2 linked regions of the Aminobacter aminovorans genome follow. The protein of the gene in region 1 interacts with the protein of each later gene in a pairwise test. Links are inferred from orthologs where the notes say so. Each region holds a gene or a part of one and is shown on either strand. Other genes may lie near its edges. The genes, in order: cysE and cysK.

Evidence for each region.
Region 2: the proteins of cysE (region 1) and cysK interact in binary tests that used the Escherichia coli proteins (3 or more experiments, as listed by UniProt). The link is inferred for Aminobacter aminovorans from one-to-one orthologs.

Annotation. Positions count from the first base shown.
Region 1 is NZ_UFSM01000001.1:3,534,087-3,541,229, reverse strand. Bases 2,412-5,249 are described here. They hold cysE (serine O-acetyltransferase), read left to right. Parts: upstream 2,412-3,325; coding sequence 3,326-4,174; downstream 4,175-5,249. Other genes in these bases: DY201_RS17415 (hypothetical protein), read right to left, coding at 4,551-5,249; DY201_RS17420 (DUF3126 family protein), read left to right, coding at 4,302-4,505; DY201_RS17430 (enoyl-CoA hydratase-related protein), read right to left, coding at 2,413-3,195. Outside these bases: DY201_RS17450 (cold-shock protein), read left to right, coding at 1-349; DY201_RS17445 (DUF192 domain-containing protein), read left to right, coding at 490-1,005; DY201_RS17440 (alpha/beta fold hydrolase), read left to right, coding at 1,041-1,817; DY201_RS17435 (HD domain-containing protein), read right to left, coding at 1,821-2,411; more of DY201_RS17415, read right to left, coding at 5,250-5,285; DY201_RS17410 (gamma carbonic anhydrase family protein), read left to right, coding at 5,494-6,027; DY201_RS29100 (hypothetical protein), read right to left, coding at 6,024-6,188; DY201_RS17405 (transglutaminase-like cysteine peptidase), read right to left, coding at 6,411-7,016.
Region 2 is NZ_UFSM01000001.1:67,978-75,100, forward strand. Bases 1,600-4,417 are described here. They hold cysK (cysteine synthase A), read left to right. Parts: upstream 1,600-2,427; coding sequence 2,428-3,408; downstream 3,409-4,417. Other genes in these bases: DY201_RS00335 (LysE family translocator), read left to right, coding at 1,656-2,273; DY201_RS00345 (RNA polymerase sigma factor), read right to left, coding at 3,601-4,417. Also shown: DY201_RS00325 (SulP family inorganic anion transporter), read left to right, coding at 1-158; DY201_RS00330 (Hsp70 family protein), read right to left, coding at 185-1,441; more of DY201_RS00345, read right to left, coding at 4,418-4,845; DY201_RS00350 (YciI family protein), read right to left, coding at 4,847-5,197; DY201_RS00355 (glutathione S-transferase family protein), read left to right, coding at 5,467-6,087; DY201_RS28870 (hypothetical protein), read right to left, coding at 6,333-6,485; DY201_RS00365 (ArsR/SmtB family transcription factor), read right to left, coding at 6,773-7,123.

The sequences.
Region 1 (7,143 bases):
CAAGCAGGGCGACCGCGGCCTGCAGGCCTTCCGCGTCCTCTCCATCGACAATTCGACCGCCGTGCATCCCGCCGAAATGCAGGAACAGCGCACTCATGTCTCGGTCACGCCGGAAAGTGGGCTCGAGCGCGCGCTGGTCAAGTGGTTCAACCGTACCAAGGGTTTTGGCTTCCTGACGCGCGGTGAAGGCACCGAGGACATCTTCGTCCACATGGAAACGCTGCGTCGCTTCGGCGTCACCGAGCTTCGGCCGGGGCAGGTGGTGCTGGTTCGTTTCGGCAAGGGCGACAAAGGCCTTATGGCTGCCGAAATTCACCCCGATCTAGGGACCTTGCCGGTTTCGCACTAGCTCTCAGGTGAGGCGGCCTGCAAATGGCGGTTTTCGGCGCTTTCGGCATCACGGAATCGGGTGTCCGTTCCGGTTCTTGAAATCCACCATTTTCGGATCGGCCTGACCAGAAACGCCAACGCGCCCCGATGATGGATTTGATGATCATACGAAAATCGTTGCTGGCTGGAGCCTTCGGCGCTGCGCTGCTTGCGGTCGCTTTCGTCGTTTCATTTGCTCTGACTGGACCAGTTGCCGCACAACAGGCGATGGCGCTGCCCGTCGATGCCGAGCCGCTGATCGCCGCGACCGCCAAAGGCGACGTGTCTTTCCGCATCGAGATTGCCGACGAACCGGGCGAACGCTCGATGGGGCTGATGTTCCGCAAGGACCTCGCCGACGACCAGGGCATGCTGTTCGTGTTCGAACAGACCCAGCCGGTCGGCTTCTGGATGAAGAACACGCCGCTGCCGCTCGACCTGGTCTTTGTTGGTTCCGACGGCAAGGTGCTCGACATCTTGCCCGGCACGCCGTTTTCCGAGGCCGTGATCGCGCCCGACGAGCCGGCGCGCTTCGTGCTCGAGCTTAAGGCAGGCACTGCCGCCAGGACCGGCATCGCCGACGGCGTTATGCTCAAGCATCGGGCGATAGCGGCGGCGGCCGGCAATCCGGGCTGACGCCAGACCTCGGCCAAAGACCATTCGGAGCAACGATGGCACTCGAGCATTTTTCCCATGAAGGTTTCGACCTGGCATATCTCGACCTGCCGCCGACCGGCGCCGGCAGCGGCGATCCGGTGCTGATGATCCATGGCTTTGCCTCCAGCCACTTCGTCAACTGGGTGTCGCCGGGCTGGTTCAAGACGCTGACCGAAGCGGGATACCGTGCCATCGCCTTCGACCATCGTGGTCATGGCGGCTCGACCAAGAGCTACAACGAGGCCGACTATACGCCGAACAAGATGGCCGGCGATGCCGTGGCGCTCCTCGACCATCTCGGCATCGAGCGGGCCCATGTCATGGGGTATTCGATGGGTGCTCGCGTCTCGGCATTCATGGCGCTTGAAGCTCCCGACCGGGTGGCGACGTTGGTGTTCGGCGGCCTTGGCATCGGCATGGTCGACGGTGTCGGTGAGTGGGACCCGATCGCGGCCGCATTGCTGGCCGAGGATCCCGCCGCCATCACGCAGCCACGGGCCAAGATGTTCCGTGCCTTCGCCGATCAGACACGCAGCGACAGGAAGGCGCTCGCCGCCTGCATCTCAACTTCGCGCGAACTGGTGCCCGACAACGACATCCGGCGGATCATGCAGCCGGCCCTGGTTGCCGTCGGCACCAAGGACGATATCGCCGGATCGCCTGATGAACTGGCGCGCCTGATGCCGCATGGCGAGAGTTTCGACATCGAGGGCCGCGACCACATGCTGGCCGTCGGCGACAGGACGTTCAAGAAGCGTGTGCTGGAGTTCTACGCAGAGCATCCGATCTGAGGGTCAGCTGCCCAGTTTTGCCAGCGAGCGCTTAATATTGGCCCGCGCCTGAGCTTCGAAGCGGTCCACGAAGATGTCGGTGTGGAAGATGCGCGGCCGCGCCAGGAAGTTTCGCAGCACGGCCCCGCGTCCGGCGCGCCAATCCGTATCCCTGACCCAGCCATATTCGCGCCTGACGGCGTCTTCATAGGCATCGAAGTTGTCTGCCGGGGCGCCGAGGATCGATAGATCCATATCGAGCAGCAAGGCTGCGTCGCTTTTCGCTGTCGCCTCTTCGAAGGCAGGCACCTCATGGGTGGCGGTGGCTTCGATCGTCTTGATGATGCGGCCAAGGCGAGGGGCGTCAACCTGACCTTTGAGCTTTTCGGCGGCAAGCGCAGCACTTTGCGCCTCGTTGTCCTTGGCGCGACTGTCGTAGACGGCGTCATGGAACCAGATTGCGGCCTCGATCGCGTCGGGGTCGGCGAACTGGGAACGGTATTCTGCAAGCAGGCGCAAAAGCGCCTCGATGTGCCTGATGCCGTGGTAGTGGCGGTCGTCGGCGAGATAGAGGGCGGACAGTTCCGCCCTGATGGCGTCGTTTATCAAAGACATCTCACCGCCCCCTGAATACGGGTGTGCGCCGGCTGGCAAAGGCGGCGCGGCCCTCGGCATAGTCGTCGCTCAGGAAGGTGGCGTCGCCGGCGGACTGGGCGACGGCAACTTCGCCGGCATCGTGGCTCAATGCGGCGCGGATGGCGGCCTTGGAGGCGCGCACCGACAGCGGCGCGTTTTCGGCGATTGTCCGGGCGATTTCGCCGATGCGGGTTTCGAAGCGCTCGGCTTCGACGATTTCGAGCAGGAAGCCGGCCGAAAGCGCTGTCTGAGCCTCTATGCGGCCGGCGGTGTAGGTGAGATATCTCGCCATCTGCGGGCCGGCGGCCCAGACGATATCGCCCATCGCATCCTGCGGGTAGGCAAGGCCAAGGCGCGCCGCAGGCACGGCAAACAGGGCGTCCGATGTGGCGATCCGCAGGTCGCAGGCGGCCGCCAGGCCGAAACCGCCGCCAAAGCAGATACCACGGATCGCGGCGATGACCGGAACAGTGCTGTTGCGAAGGGCGGCAAAGGCGGCTGAGTTGGTCGCCTCATAGCCACGCGCGCTGTCGGCGTCGCCACGCAGCGTATCGAACTCGGAGATGTCGGCGCCGGCGGAAAAATCCTGGCCTGCGCCGCGCAGGACGATGACGTGGACGTCAGGCCCGGACGAGAGCCGGAGCACGTGATCGGCCAGGTCGATCCACATGGTCTGGGTGATGGCGTTCTTGCGCGCCGGTCGGTTGATGACGATCGTGGCTACGCCGTCGGCCGTCGAGACCAGCAAGGGTTCAGTTTCCATGGCGCCTTGAATATCCGCGAACCAAATCCACTTGATCGAGCACTAAGGAAAATTGAGTTCAATCGTGCTAACATCTGGCTTATATGTCCCGCGCGGGATTGCACAAGCCGGCAGTGAACGGAGACCGTCGATGAACACCATATCCGCAGCGCGCCCAAGCTCGCTGAAGCCGGTCGATCCGATCTGGCGATCGGTGCGCGACGAGGCGACGGATGCCGTGGCGGGTGATCCGCTGCTCGCGGCGTTTCTTTATGCCACTATCCTGAACCAGGACACGCTCGAGGAGGCGGTGATCCATCGCCTGGCCGAACGCCTGGCTCATCAGGATCTTGGCGCCGATCTCATCCGCCAGACATTCTATGCCATGCTCGAAGACAGGCCGGAGTGGAGCGACACCGTGCGCACCGACATCCAGGCCTATTACGACCGCGATCCCGCCTGCGACCGCTATCTGATGCCGGTGCTGTACTTCAAGGGTTTCCATGCCATCCAGACGCATCGCCTGGCCCACTGGCTGTGGAACCGCGGCCGCAGGGATTTTGCGCTCTACCTGCAAAGCCGCTCGTCCTCGGTATTCCAGACCGACATCAACCCCGCCGCGCGCATGGGCAAGGGCATCTTCATCGACCATGCTACCGGCCTCGTCGTTGGTGAAACGGCCGTCATCGAAGACGACGTCTCGATCCTGCATGGCGTTACTCTGGGCGGCACCGGCAAGGCCGGCGGCGACCGCCATCCCAAGATCCGCTACGGCGTGCTGATCGGCGCCGGCGCCAAAATCCTCGGCAACATCGAAATCGGCCATTGCTCCAAGATCGCTGCCGGTTCGGTGGTGCTGTCGCCCGTGCCTCACAACAAGACGGTGGCGGGCGTTCCGGCGCGCGTCGTCGGCGAAACCGGCTGTGACCGCCCGTCGAGCCAGATGGACCAGCTGCTGCCGTCGCAGACGATGGATCACGTCGTCAGCTTCGACATCTGAGGTTGGGTGCTGACGCCCATGACGGGCGCTGGCGCGATTTGCGCGGGGGTAAGCGAAGCCTCGCCTTTACAGCGCCATGGTTGGCGTGTCAGAAGCGCGTCTCTTAACGACAAGCCGGAGAAGCCAGTTGAAGCCGGAAGAAATCCGAAAACTCGACGCTTATTTCAAGCGCCAGTTCCAGAACCCCAACCTTCAGGTCAAGGCACGTCCGCGCAAGGACGACTCGGCCGAAGTCTATATCGGCGACGAATTCCTCGGCATCGTTTTCAAGGACGAGGACGACGGCGACTACAATTTCTCGATGGCGATTCTCGACGTCGATCTGGCCTGATCTATCGGTCGGCCCCTGCGCCGCGCGGCGACGTTCGCGCGGCCTCTACTTCACGTGCAGCATGGCATTCGCCTTCCCGGTCACCGCCCGGTCCAGCTCACGCCACTCTCCCAGAAGTTCCCGCGGAAATCTGTAGGTCAGGCTCAGGTCCTTGCCGACGAAGACGTCGCGCTCGCAAGGCGCCAGAGATTCTTCGGCTTCGGCGCCGCTGAGGCAGCGCGCGACAAAAGGCGGCTCGCCGTTGCGCGAGGCAACCGCCAGCACCTCATTCAGATAACCGGAATTTTCGGTGAAACCGAACAGTGTCATGCCCTCCGGGCCGGGTACACCCGGCTTGACGGTGAGTTCGCTGTAGATCGGCGCGAGGCGGCCGCTCATGTCGCGGGCCATCATGCGCGGCTCGAGGCTGAGGAAGACGATGCGCTTGTGGCCGTCGAGATTGTTGAATGCCAGTCGTGCCGCCTCGCTGTAGCCGTCCATTTCGGGCCAGCGCAGATAGAGGTCGAGGCGCCCGGCAATGCCGTCGCGGCGGGCTTTCTCGAACCGGATCATATTGGCAGGGGCGGAAATGACGTCGTTGCCGATGACGATTTCGCGTGGTGCGACCTCGTCGGTATAGCCGGCCAGGGCGATGGTGTGGCCGAACCAGCGGCCGCCCAGGCTGATTGCCACCGACAGCACCGCCAGCACCGCCAGCACCGCAAAGCCATAGAAGACCTTCATCATCAGCGCCGAATCGACGACGTCGAAACCGGAACTTTCGGTCGCCTCTTGCTTCATCTGATGTCTCCAGAGCAGCGGCGGCTCGTATGCGGGTTCGCACAGTCGGCCTTGCCGGGTCGGTAACCTTCGCTCCGTTGCTTCCAGGAGCCCGATATCGCACCGACATTGCGTGCGTATGGTTAACGGCGCGTTAAGGCCGTGCTGCACGCTTGCCTTGTGGCGATGCCCTCCATAGTTTGCGCGCGCAAACGAAGAGGATTTGACGATGCCGCTTTACGCTCTCGACGGGGTCGAGCCGCAGTTCGAGGACCGCTCCACCAACTGGATCGCACCCGACGCGACGGTGGTTGGCGATGTCCGGATCGGGCGCGACGTCGGCATCTGGTTCGGCACAGCCATCCGCGGCGACCGTGAGCCGATCACCATCGGCGCCCGCAGCAATGTCCAGGAACATACGGTGATGCACACCGATCCGGGCTTTCCGCTCATAATCGGCGAGGGCTGCACAATCGGCCACAGGGCTATCCTGCATGGCTGCACGGTCGGCGACAATTCGTTGATCGGCATGGGCGCGATCGTGCTCAATGGCGCGAGGATCGGCAGGAACTGCCTCGTGGGTGCCGGTGCGCTGGTGACCGAAGGAAAGGAATTTCCCGACAATTCGCTGATCGTCGGCTCGCCCGCCAAGGTGATCCGTACACTCGATGACGCAGCCGCCGACCGGTTGCGCAAGTCGGCAGATGATTATGTCGCCAACCAGCGCCGGTTTGCCGCCGGGGTGAAGAAGGTGGCGGACTAGGCGACGTAGCCTATCGCGAAGGCGGTGGCGATCAGCACTGCGATGCCTAGACTCTGAAGCAAGCCGCTAGGCTTTGGCGTCTTCTGCGCCAGGGCGAGGCCGCCGATGGAAATTCGTCCAGCGAGATGCCTGTTGAATCTGACCACTTTGCCTGGCGGCATGGCTGACGCTCCCTGGCTTGCCTGAAAAGGCGGAGCCGGCCCGGGGATTGGGCCGGCTCCTAGACCCGGTCGTTGGGGACGGGGAGGGTGGGGACGCGACCGGGGTTCTCGCCAGCGCATGCCCTCGAAAAACCGGAACCGGATTTCCGAAGGCAGGCACCGATTCCAAGTGCTCCAGCGGCCTTGGCGCGCCTCTGATGGGCGCGCCCGGGGCTGCAGCGCCTAGCGAACCGACGCCACCGCGTCGGCGCGGCCGTCGTTGATCGCAATCCAGACGCCCGAGTTTCGCTCCGACTGGCGCTTGAGATAGGTGTATTCGGTCTCGTCCCAGGCCAGAACCCGCGTATCGAGATTGTCGAGGATGTATTCGCCGAGGCTGGTGCGCACGGTGAGCACCGCATGGCCGTCGCCATTGGGCTGGCGAACGACGGTGATCAGCAGGTTGCCGGCGGGGACGCCCAGTTCCATCAGCTTGCGGCGCTTCTCCAACACATAGTCCTCGCAGTCGCCGGCACCGTTGTCGGGATAGGACCAGACTTCTTCCTGGCCCCACATTTCCATGTCGGTGCGTGGCGCGACGTCGGTGTTGACCTTGTCGTTGATGGCGATCATCGCCTTCCACAGGCTGCGGGTCAGCTCTACCGGCTTGTTGCTGGCGGTCTTTTCGTTGCACTCGATCGGCGAGCGCTTGCACAGCTCGTAATGGCCGACCGGCTGGGTGGTGCGGCCGTTGGTCTGCATGACGGCCGGTGTCGCCATGGCGGCGCTGACGGCGCCTGCCTGAATTGTCGTGGCCAGAAGCAGAAGCCATCCCCGACGCATGTTCATTTTCTTGTCTCCCCGTTTGAGGTGACAATGACAGGCGTGGATTTATTTGACGCAAAACTACGAAGTAGATGTTGAGTAAAAACAAGAGAGAAATTACGGAAACAAAGAATAGAATAATAATAAAATC
Region 2 (7,123 bases), 3.5 Mb from region 1 along the record:
GCAAAGCCGGCAAGGCCGGCGTCAGGTTCTTCATAACAGGCGCTTCGCCGCAGACGCGGCGAATGCTGGTTACCCACGGCGTCCGGCAGCCGCTGGTCAGCTATGCAGCCTCGGTGGCGGAAGCGGTTGAACTGGTGAGGGCCGACAAGGCAACGTGAAACCGGTTGCCTGATGATCAGAAGCGTCAGGCAAACTTGCGCTGGGCGTCGAGGGCGAGTCCGAGACCGACCGAGCCGAAGGCGTCGCCCTGGACGATCTGGGCACCCGGCACCAGCGCCAGGATGCTTTCGCGCGCCAGCGGGATGGCGGTCGAGCCACCGGTCAGAAACACCGCAGTGATGTCCTTTGCGCCGACCTGGGCTTCGGCAAGCGTGTCGGCGACGGTCGCGGTGACGCGTTCGACGGCACTGCGGATCGTATCTTCCAGGCCTCGCCTGGTGAGCGGCGCGGTGAATTTCGCCCCGGGCAGCTTGACGTCGATCGTCGCTTCGGCAGCGTCGGTCAGCTCGATCTTGGCCTTTTCGACCTTGGTCGCCAGCGCGTGGCCGAAACGCTGGTCGACAACCTCGATCATCCTGTCGATGAGATCGGGCCGCTGCGCCTCGAAGCGGATCTGGCGCAGGTCGAGCATTGCCTTGGGGGTATAGAGCAGGTTGATGCGCTGCCAGGTCGCCAGGTCGATGAAGTATCCGGCCGGCAGGTTGCGCTTGCCGTCCTTGGTCGGGGTGAGATAGCCGAGCTCGGGCATGATGTGGGCGATCGAGAGCAGGCGGTCAAAATCGGTACCACCGATATGGACGCCGCGATTGGCGAGGATGTCGGCCTTGCGATCGCCGGAGGCGGCACGCTCGGGCGAGACGCGGACGATCGAGAAGTCGGAGGTGCCGCCGCCCATGTCGACGATCAGCGCCAGTTCTTCGCGCGTCACCGTGCGCTCATAGTCGAGCGCGGCCGCGATCGGCTCGAACTGGAAGTCGATGTGCTTGAAGCCCTGTGCGCGGGCGGCCTTTTCAAGCTCGCTCTGGGCAGCCGCGTCGGCCTCGGGGTTGTCGTCCACGAACTGGACCGGACGGCCAAGCACGACGTTTTCGACCGGCTCGCCGACGTGGTTTTCGAGGCGGTCCTTGAGATGGCCGACGAACATGCCGACGATGTCGGTGAAGGCGATGTAACGCGCCTTGATGCGGGTCTTTTCATGCACCAGCGAGGAGCCGAGCACGCTCTTCAGGGCGCGCATCAGCCGGCCTTCGGCGCCGTCGGTGTATTCGCCGATGGCGCGGCGGCCAAGGGCCGTCTGGTTGTCCTCGAAATTGAAAAAGATGGCCGACGGCAGCGTGACGTTTTCACCCTCGAGCGCAACGAGGCGCGGACGGCCGTTCTCGATAACGCCGACGGTTGAATTGGAAGTGCCGAAGTCTATGCCGCCGAAAGCCGGTCGCATCGCCTGGTCCTGAATTTTCTGCATGAATGAATGGGCGACCCCAAGCTTCTGCCGGGCCGCAATCGGACCGTGCGCCTACACGACGGGGCGACGATTGTCGATCTCTTCCGGGCATTTTCCGGGAAAATGTGATCGCTGGCCCAATCCCCGCGGCATTCCATGGAAACCGGTTTCGTGCGATATCGCAGCCATTCGAACGAGCCGGATATCCGCCATGACCCTTACAGGTTTTCTTGCCTATAGCGGTGCGCTGGCCATCGCTGCCGCCATTCCCGGTCCGGGCGTGACGGCGCTGGTGGCGCGTGCGCTCGGCTCGGGCTTCCGCTCCTCGCTGGCCATGTCGCTCGGCCTGGTGGTCGGCGACCTGACCTATCTCACCGCCGTCGTGCTTGGCCTTGCCTTTGTCGCCCAGTCCTTCGGCATGGTGTTCCTGGCAATCAAGTGGCTCGGCGTCGCCTACCTTGCCTGGCTCGCCTGGAATTTCTGGACCAGCGGCATCACGCCTGAGACCGTCGAGACGAAGAAGGGCAAGGGCGGGCTGTTCTCGAGCTTCCTCGCCGGGCTGACGGTGACGTTGGGCAACCCCAAGACGATGATCTTCTACCTGGCGATCACGCCGACGGTGGTCGACCTGCACGCACTGACACTTGGCGACTACGGCATTCTCGTCGCCATCACCATTGCCGTGCTGCTGGTCGTGCTGGTGCCCTACTTGCTGCTGGCCTCGCAGGCGCGCTGGTTGCTCAAGACGCCGCGCGCGCTCAAGCTGCTCAACCGCACCGCCGCCGGTTTCATGGTTGGCGCGGCCGCTGCTATCGCCGCCCGCCAATAAGCAGACGGCCCGGAATTTCATTCCTCATAATTGGCGTTCACGGAAACATGTTTCCGTGAACCTTGGCTAATCAGCACGAGACCCACTCGGAATCTGCCCTGCGACCTCCTATCTTCGCAGTTCACATCTCAGGCCTTTTTCGGGAGCGAAATCGATGAACAAGCCCGTTACCTCCACGCGCCTACCAGGTCGCGGACGCATCTATGGCTCCATCACCGAAACGATCGGCGACACGCCGCTGGTGCGGCTCGACAAGTTCGCCAAGGAGAAGGGCGTGGCGGCGAACCTGATCGCCAAGCTGGAGTTCTTCAATCCGATCGCATCGGTCAAGGACCGTATCGGCGTCGCCATGGTCGAGGCACTGGAGGCCGACGGCCGCATCGAGCCGGGCAAGAGCACGCTGATCGAGCCGACCTCCGGCAACACCGGCATCGCGCTCGCCTTCGCCGCGGCCGCCAAGGGCTACAAGCTGATCCTGACCATGCCCGAAACGATGTCGATCGAACGCCGCAAGATGCTGGCGCTGCTCGGCGCCGAACTGGTGCTGACCGAAGGCGCCAAGGGCATGAAGGGCGCAATCGCCAAGGCCGAAGAGCTGGTGCAGACCATTCCGAACGCCATCATTCCGCAGCAGTTCGAGAACCCGGCCAACCCCGAGATCCATCGCCAGACGACGGCCGAGGAGATCTGGAACGACACGCAAGGCGGAATCGACATCTTTGTTGCCGGCATCGGCACCGGCGGCACGATCACCGGTGTCGGCCAGGTGATCAAGGCCCGCAAGCCGTCGCTGCATGTCGTGGCAGTCGAGCCCGAGGGTTCGCCGGTGCTGTCGGGCGGCCAGCCCGGCCCGCACAAGATTCAGGGCATCGGCGCCGGCTTCGCGCCCAAGGTGCTCGACACGAGCGTCTATGACGAGATCATCAAGGTTTCCAACGAGGATGCGGTGGCAAACGCCCGTCTCGTCGCGCGTCTCGAAGGCGTGCCGGTCGGCATCTCCTCAGGTGCAGCGCTGCAGGCAGCCGTCATCGTTGGCTCGCGGCCGGAGAATGCCGGCAAGAACATCGTTGTGGTGATCCCGTCCTTTGCCGAGCGATATCTCTCGACGGTGCTGTTCGAGGGACTGGGCGGGTAAGTCTTGCCGTCTACCTTGGTGCGCCTTCTCTCCTTGCGGGAGAAGGCGCTCCGGCTGGCTCCATACAGAGGTTCCTTCTTCAGCCTCTCATTTCTTCCAACCCCCTCATCCAACTCGGCGCTGCGCGCCGAGCCACCTTCGCCCACAGGAGGAGAAGGTAAGATCGTGGCACCCGGCTTTCCGCTGGAGGCTTTACCCGCCGCCCAGCGCCGCCCGCTTGCGCTTGAGGAAGTCGCGTACGGCCTGGTCGGATTCGAGGCCGATGGCGAGTTGGTAGGCCTTGTCGGCCTCACCCGCGTTTCCCGCCAGTGACAACAGTTCGGCGCGCGCTGCCCAATAGGGCTGGTATTCGTTGAGCCTTGGGTCGTCGATGGCGTCAAGCAGGGCCAGGCCTTGTTCGAGCGCGCCCGCATAAGCCACCGCCACCGCATGGTTGACGGCAATGACCGGCGAGGCCGAAAGCGTCATCAGGCCGGTATAAAGGGTTGCGATCGCCATCCAGTCGGTGCGGCCGTCAAAGCGCCGCGCAGCATGAGCCGACTGGATCGCCGCCTCAACCTGGTAGCGGCCGATGCCGTGCAAGGCGCCGGCGCGCTGAAGTAATGCGTCGGCCTCGCCAATCAGGGCGCCATCCCACAACAAAGTGTCCTGTTCGCTGAGCGGCACGAATTCACTCAGCGGACCGCGGCGGGCTGGCCGCCGTGCCTCGGCATGCAGCATCAGGGACAGCAGGCACAGTGCCTCCGGTTCGTCTGGCAGCAGGTCGACCACCAACCGGCCGAGCCAGATAGCTTCGGATGCGAGGTTGCGGCGGCGGGATTCGGCACCACTGGCATCCGTCCAGCCTTCGGAGAAGGCGGCGTAGATCGCTTCCAGAACGGCCCGCAGCCTTTCGGCGAGTTCGGCCTTTTCAGGAATGCGAAACGGGACGCCGGCTTGCCTGATGCACGACTTGGCCCGCACCAGGCGCTGGCCCATTGTCGAAGGCGAGACCAGGAAGGCCGAAGCGATGGTGGCGGCATCAAAGCCGAGGACTGCCTGCAGGATCAGCGGCGCGCGCACGCCTGCCTCGATCGCCGGGTGGGCGCAGGCGAACATCAGGCCGAGCCGGTCGTCGGGAAACTTCTCGCGCGCCATCTCCTGCTCCAGTTCTTCGCCGATCAGACGCAGATGCGCCTGGCCGGCCTCCCCGGTCATGCGTCGCCGCTGCTGGTCGACGGAACGCCGCCGCGCCACCGTCAGCAGCCAGGCCTCGGGATGGTTCGGCACGCCCGTCTCGGGCCATCTCGACAAGGCCGCGGCAAAAGCGTCGGCGAGTGCGTCCTCGGCACCGGCGACATCGCGGGTGCGCGCCGAAAGATAGGCAACGAGCCTGCCGTAGCTCTGGCGGGCCGCGGCTTCCGCCGCCGCCCGCGCCTGTTCGGCAGCTGGCGCCATGCTAGCGGGTCGGCCAGATCGGGCGCACTTCGACGATGCCGTAATTGGCGCTGGGGCAGCGCGCCGCCCAGCCGAGCGCGGCATCGAGATCCGGCGCCTCGATGATGTAGAAGCCGCCGAGTTGCTCCTTGGTCGTGGCGAACGGGCCATCGAGCACTTCGGTCTTGCCGTCGCGAACTCGAACCGTGGTGGCCGACGACGCGCCGCGCAGGCGCTCGCCCGAAACCATGGCTCCAGCTTTGATCAGCGCTTCATTGTAGGCCATATAGGGCGCGCTCATCTTCTCCTGGTCTTCCCGACTTGCCGCCGCAAGCGGTGTGTCGTCGTGATGAAGCAGAAGCATGTACTGCATTGTCGTCTCCTGTTGTTCCCGGCCGCGTCGTCGCGGGCCGAACGGAAGTCGCGCCACTTCGACGGATTTCTACAGGCTAGCAGAGTTTTTTTCGGCCGCGCGCCGGTGGACTACGAAAAACGACCCCGATTGCGGGGGATCATGAAGGCAGCAGAGCCGTAGCGGCTGGACCGGCGAAAAATCGATCCTGGCAAGCGTGTGCCCGCCTTGAGCAGGATGTCGGCGGCATGTCATATCCGAGCGCCGGGGAAGAACGGCTGGGGGCAGAAATGTACAGGCTTTACACACGCGCCGGCAGCGGCGGCTTTGTCGTCGAGGCGGCTTTCGCACTGGCGGGTGTGCCATTCGAGCGCATCGAGGTGGTCAAGGGCGTCGAGCCCGCAGCAGAGTTCCGCAAGATAAGCCCGCTTGGCCAGGTGCCGGCGCTGGTGCTGCCGGACGGACAGGCGATGACCGAGTCGGCTGCGATGTGTCAGTTGATCGCCGAACGCCATCCCTACGCCCGGCTGGCACCTTCGGTGGATGCGTCTGGGCGCGCCGACTTCCTGCGCTGGATGGCTTTCCTGACATCGGTGACCTATCCGGCGCTGCTGCGCGAATATTACGCCCATCGCTATACCACGGACGCTCTTGGCATCGAGGCGGTGAAGGCAGCCGCGATCGCCGAGGCGGAGCGCAGCTTCGGCGTTGTCGAGGCGGCACTGCAAGACCGGGACTGGCTCGCCGGCACGCATATGTCGATCGCCGACGTCTATCTGCTGATGCTGGCGTATTGGCACCCGGAGCCGGGCAAACTCGCTCTCGCCTGGCCCAACATCGCGCGCCTGTGCACGGTTCTCAAGGAGGATGCCGTGCTGACGGAGCTGAACGCCAGCCACGCCATGTGGTGAAGGCGGAACGGCCCGTATGAACGGGCCGTCAAGGCGTCCGCATTCGCGAAGAAGCAGCGCGCCAGTTCGTTATCGTGTCTTGAAGAGCTCGTCTTGAGGTTTGCCGGCTTGCGCCGCCGGCGGAGCGAGCAAGCCTTAGAGGCGCGTGGCGACAATCGCCCGGCGTTCGCCGCGCAAGGTGGTCGAGCGGTGATCGCTGGTCGGCCGCGCGATGCGGCTTTCGTGACGTCCGGTAACAGTCATGCTCAGTGGAACGTCACGCGCGACTGAAGCGTGTTTGTGCGGCGCGCGCAGGCAGGTCCCGGACCGCGCATGTAGTGGCGTTCGGGGCGGTAGGTCGGTGCGATGAATTCGCGAAACGCCACAGCGGCGTAAGTGAGGTGGTTCCAGATAGCCATTGTTCTTATCCCTGTCCGCCCGGGGCTCGTCCCGAACGTGAAAGCGATCATAGCCGGCGGGTGTGAATCTTCGGTGAACGCGATGTTAATCTTCGTGTGAAAATGCGCCCGATCAGGGCTGAATAGTGTTTTTTTCTAGGCATTTAGGCCGGATGGGGGAGCATTGGTTAAGATGTGTCTTTTGCGCCACCGATGTAACGGCCGATTGCCGCGAAACTATCCACAGGTTTCGCAGCGCGGTTACATCGGCAGAGGCTGTCAGCGGCGTGACTGCGACGGATCGGGCGTCAGGCGAGGAACAGCTTCTCGAAAGCCTGGCGCCCCGGCGGGGTGAATTCGACGACGCGGCTGCCTGTGGGGCGGCGCGCCCATTTCTCGGCGAGGATCTTGTCGAGGATGGCGGTGCCCAGCGATCCCGCCAGATGCGAACGCCTGACGCTCCAGTCGAGACAGGCGCGGCACATCGGCCGGCGCGAGGCACCGAGCGTCGACGTATCGATGCCGATGGCGGCGAAGAAGCCCTGGCCCGCCGGCCCGAGCCGGATCTCCTCGTCGTCGCGGAGGATGATCTCTTGGGCAATGAGGCGGTCGAACATCGCCACCGCATGGTCGCCGGCGAGATGGTCGTAGCAGACGCG